Regions from separate parts of the Streptomyces sp. GbtcB7 genome, predicted to be linked through region 2. Evidence: predicted binding sites of a transcription regulator. Region 2 holds the regulator's gene; the other holds the start of a gene.

What was found. The regulator HrcA, encoded in region 2, represses chaperone genes, less so after heat shock. The targets are predictions, from matches to a motif close to TTNGCACTCNGNNNNNCNGAGTGCNAA.
Region 1: the regulator HrcA is predicted to act here: its motif matches at 808-834, upstream of groL (chaperonin GroEL).

The regions. Positions count from the first base shown of each region.
Region 1 covers NZ_JAGXJM010000008.1:104,251-106,451, forward strand. The annotation lists gene KVT44_RS15475 (cold-shock protein) at 410-616, shown strand; gene groL (chaperonin GroEL) at 961-2,201, shown strand, end outside.
Region 2 covers NZ_JAGXJM010000001.1:101,711-103,911, reverse strand. The annotation lists gene dnaJ (molecular chaperone DnaJ) at 1-474, opposite strand, end outside; gene hrcA (heat-inducible transcriptional repressor HrcA) at 475-1,497, opposite strand; gene KVT44_RS00395 (MBL fold metallo-hydrolase) at 1,724-2,201, shown strand, end outside.

The sequences.
Region 1 (2,201 bases), on a different contig from region 2:
ATTACCGAGAGTTCATCGAATTGCCCCCTCCGCGAGAGAAGCGGAGGGGGCAATTCTGCATGGTTGAGCGCGGTACAGTTGGGGAACCCGCTCCACTTTGCATGCCGGGCGCATATGAGTTCGCGCCCGAAGTCCGGCAAGAAGTAGCCAAAGTGTCCCGCGCTTTTGAGCCTTATATGGCTTTTATGGGGCCCGACTTGCCCTGAATCTTCGCAAATTCTCCCTATATTCCCGATCGGTCGTGCCCGGAATTCTCGTCCGATTGACCTGTTGCAGACGGCAGTTGGACAGATACATTCAGCCGCGGTCGACGCGTTCCGGCGCACACCCCCAACCGTTGGGGGGTGAGGTCTGACCCGGGTCCGCGAAGTGCGGTCCTGTGCAAGGGCCAGTAATAGGGGAGTTAGGCATGGCTCAGGGCACCGTCAAGTGGTTCAACGCGGAGAAGGGGTACGGCTTCATCGCGGTCGACGGTGGTGCGGATGTTTTCGTCCACTACAGCGCGATTCAGATGGACGGCTACCGCACCCTGGAAGAGGGTCAGCGGGTCGATTTCGAGATCTCGCAGGGCCAGAAAGGGCCGCAGGCGGACATGGTCCGGCTCGCGACCAGCTGAAGCACGCGCCGACTGACTGTTCGACGTGACGAAGGGCTCGTATCCCATGGGGTACGAGCCCTTCGGTCTGCCCGCGCACTGTCGTGGGCCCGCTCGCGCACCGGCGCGACGCGCGGGTTGCGCGCCCCTTCTCACCTGCGGATCAAGGGAAGGCGCTTGCACTCGGCAGGGGCGAGTGCTAATCATTGGCGTTAGCACTCTGAAGGTGAGAGTGATAACGAAGGACCGGGTCGGTGAGGCCCGCAGGCCAGGTGGTGCAAGGAACCACGGGGCAGGCAGGCCGTCCGTCGCGGGCGCCAGCGCGGTCCGGAGCAATCCACCCCAGTCCGGGAGGACCACTTCACATGGCCAAGATCATCGCGTTCGACGAGGAGGCACGGCGCGGTCTCGAGCGCGGGATGAACCAGCTCGCCGACGCCGTCAAGGTCACCCTTGGCCCCAAGGGCCGCAACGTCGTCCTCGAGAAGAAGTGGGGCGCCCCCACGATCACCAACGATGGTGTTTCCATCGCCAAGGAGATCGAGCTCGAGGACCCGTACGAGAAGATCGGCGCCGAGCTGGTCAAGGAAGTCGCCAAGAAGACGGACGACGTCGCCGGTGACGGTACGACCACGGCGACCGTTCTCGCCCAGGCTCTCGTCCGCGAGGGCCTGCGCAACGTAGCCGCCGGCGCCAACCCGATGGCTCTCAAGCGCGGTATCGAGAAGGCCGTCGAGGCCGTCTCCGGTGCCCTCCTTGAGCAGGCCAAGGATGTCGAGACCAAGGAGCAGATCGCCTCCACGGCCTCCATCTCCGCCGCCGACACCCAGATCGGCGAGCTCATCGCCGAGGCGATGGACAAGGTCGGCAAGGAAGGCGTCATCACCGTCGAGGAGTCCCAGACCTTCGGTCTGGAGCTTGAGCTCACCGAGGGTATGCGCTTCGACAAGGGCTACATCTCGGCGTACTTCGCCACCGACATGGAGCGTATGGAGGCCGTCCTCGACGACCCGTACATCCTGATCGCCAACTCGAAGATCAGCAACGTCAAGGACCTGCTGCCGCTCCTCGAGAAGGTCATGCAGTCCGGCAAGCCGCTGCTGATCATCGCCGAGGACGTCGAGGGCGAGGCCCTGTCGACCCTGGTCGTCAACAAGATCCGTGGCACCTTCAAGTCCGTCGCCGTCAAGGCTCCGGGCTTCGGTGACCGCCGCAAGGCCATGCTCGGCGACATCGCCATCCTCACGGGCGGCGAGGTCATCTCCGAGGAGGTCGGCCTCAAGCTGGAGAACGCGGGTCTGGACCTGCTGGGCCGTGCCCGCAAGGTCGTCATCACCAAGGACGAGACCACGATCGTGGACGGCTCCGGCTCCGCCGACCAGGTCCAGGGCCGGGTCAACCAGATCCGTGCCGAGATCGAGAACTCCGACTCGGACTACGACCGCGAGAAGCTCCAGGAGCGCCTGGCGAAGCTGGCCGGCGGCGTGGCCGTCATCAAGGCCGGTGCCGCCACCGAGGTCGAGCTCAAGGAGCGCAAGCACCGCATCGAGGACGCCGTTCGCAACGCGAAGGCGGCCGTCGAGGAGGGCATCGTCGCCGGTGGTGG
Region 2 (2,201 bases):
CTGGGCCGAGGTACCCGGCGCCGCGCCCTCACCGTTGCAGGTGGCGCAGACGACGGCCGTGTCGACCTGGATGTCCTTCGTCGTGCCGAAGGCCGCCTCGTCCAGCTCGATCTCGAGCCGGATCATGGCGTCCTGGCCACGCCGCGTACGCGACCGCGGACCGCGCTGTGACGCCGTACCGAAGAAGGCGTCCATGATGTCCGAGAAGTTCCCGAACCCACCGGCGCCGAAGCCGCCCGCACCGCCGCCGCCCGACTGGGACAGCGGGTCGCCGCCGAGGTCGTAGACCTGCTTCTTCTGCGGGTCCGACAACACCTCGTACGCGGCGTTGATCTCCTTGAACCGCTCCTGCGTCTTCGGATCGGGATTGACGTCCGGGTGCAGCTCGCGTGCGAGCCGCCGGAAGGCCTTCTTGATCTCGTCCTGGGACGCGTCGCGGCGCACGCCGAGTACGGCGTAGTAGTCCGTGGCCACTTACGACTCCGCCAGGATCTGTCCGACGTACCGTGCCACTGCGCGTACCGCTCCCATCGTTCCCGGGTAATCCATGCGGGTCGGGCCGACCACGCCGAGTTTGGCTACTGCCTCGCCGCCCGAACCGTAGCCGACCGAGACCACGGACGTGGAGTTGAGTCCCTCATACGCGTTCTCGTGACCGATTCGCACGGTCATGCTCGAATCCCCGGCCTCACCAAGCAACTTGAGAAGCACGACCTGCTCCTCCAGCGCTTCGAGCACCGGCCGGATGGTGAGAGGGAAGTCATGTCCGAAGCGCGTCAGATTGGCGGTTCCGCCGATCATCAGCCGCTCCTCGGTCTCCTCGACGAGCGTCTCCAGAAGAGTGGAGAGCACCGTCGCGACCGTACCTCGGTCCTCCGCCTCGAACGCGTCCGGGAGGTCCTGCACGAGCTGCGGGACGTCCGCGAAGCGGCGGCCCGCGACCCTGCTGTTGAGCCGGGCCCGCAGATCCGCGAGAGACGTTTCTCCGAACGGGGCCGGGCAGTCGATCATGCGCTGCTCGACCCGACCGGTGTCCGTGATCAGCACGAGCATCACACGGGCAGGGGCGAGGGACAGCAACTCCACGTGCCGCACGGTCGATCTCGTCAGCGACGGATACTGCACGACGGCGACCTGCCGGGTCAGCTGCGCGAGCAGCCGCACCGTCCGCCCGACGACGTCGTCCAGGTCGACCGCGCCGTCCAGGAAGTTCTGAATGGCCCGCCGCTCGGGCGCGGTCATCGGCTTGACGCCGGCGAGCTTGTCGACGAAGAGCCGGTAGCCCTTGTCGGTGGGGATCCGCCCGGCGCTGGTGTGCGGCTGGGCGATGTACCCCTCGTCCTCCAGGGCCGCCATGTCGTTGCGGACGGTGGCCGGGGACACTCCCAGCCGGTGCCGCTCGGTCAGCGCCTTGGACCCGACCGCGACCGGCTCGTCGGTGCCGACATAGTCCTGGACGATGGCGCGCAGCACTTCGAGCCTGCGTTCACTGAGCATCGCGCACACCTCCAGCTCTCGACCCCTCGGCGCCTCGCTTGGCACTCAGCGCGTGCGAGTGCCAGCATTCCCCGGCCCAGTGTACGGCCGGTGGGTACGGCCCCGGCAAGGGCGGCCCCGCGATCTTGTGCAAGGTGCACGGACGTACACCGACGTGTCCCGTGATGTCACACCGTCCCTGCCCGCGATGTCGTACCGTCCACGCTCTCACCGCTAGCGTCGGCGTATGAAGGTGACTTGGGAAGAGGCAGGGTGGGAGCGGCTGACACCGCGGGTGGGGCGGCGGCGGCTTCCGGTCTGGGACTGCACGGTCGGGCTGGTCGTGGGCGAGGGCGGGGCGCTGATCGTCGACGCGGGGTCGAGCCTCGCGGAGGGCGCACGGTTGCGCGGGGAGGCGCAGGCGCTCGCCGGCCGCCGTGTGACCTTCCTCGCGCTCACCCACCCCCACTTCGACCACGTCTTGGGCGCGGCGGCGTTCGCGGGCGCGGAGGTCCTCGTCGCGGGCGGCTCGGCCGAGGTGTACGAGCACGGGCGCGAGGAGCTGTACACGGACGCGGTACGGGGCGGGCTGGACGCGCGGGCGGCGGAGGACGCGGCGGACACCCTGGTGCGTCCCCGGCACTACGTGTGGGGCACCCGGCATCTCGAGCTGACCGGCGGCGTCGAGGTCCTGCTGGTGCGGACGGGCGAGGGCCACACCGCCC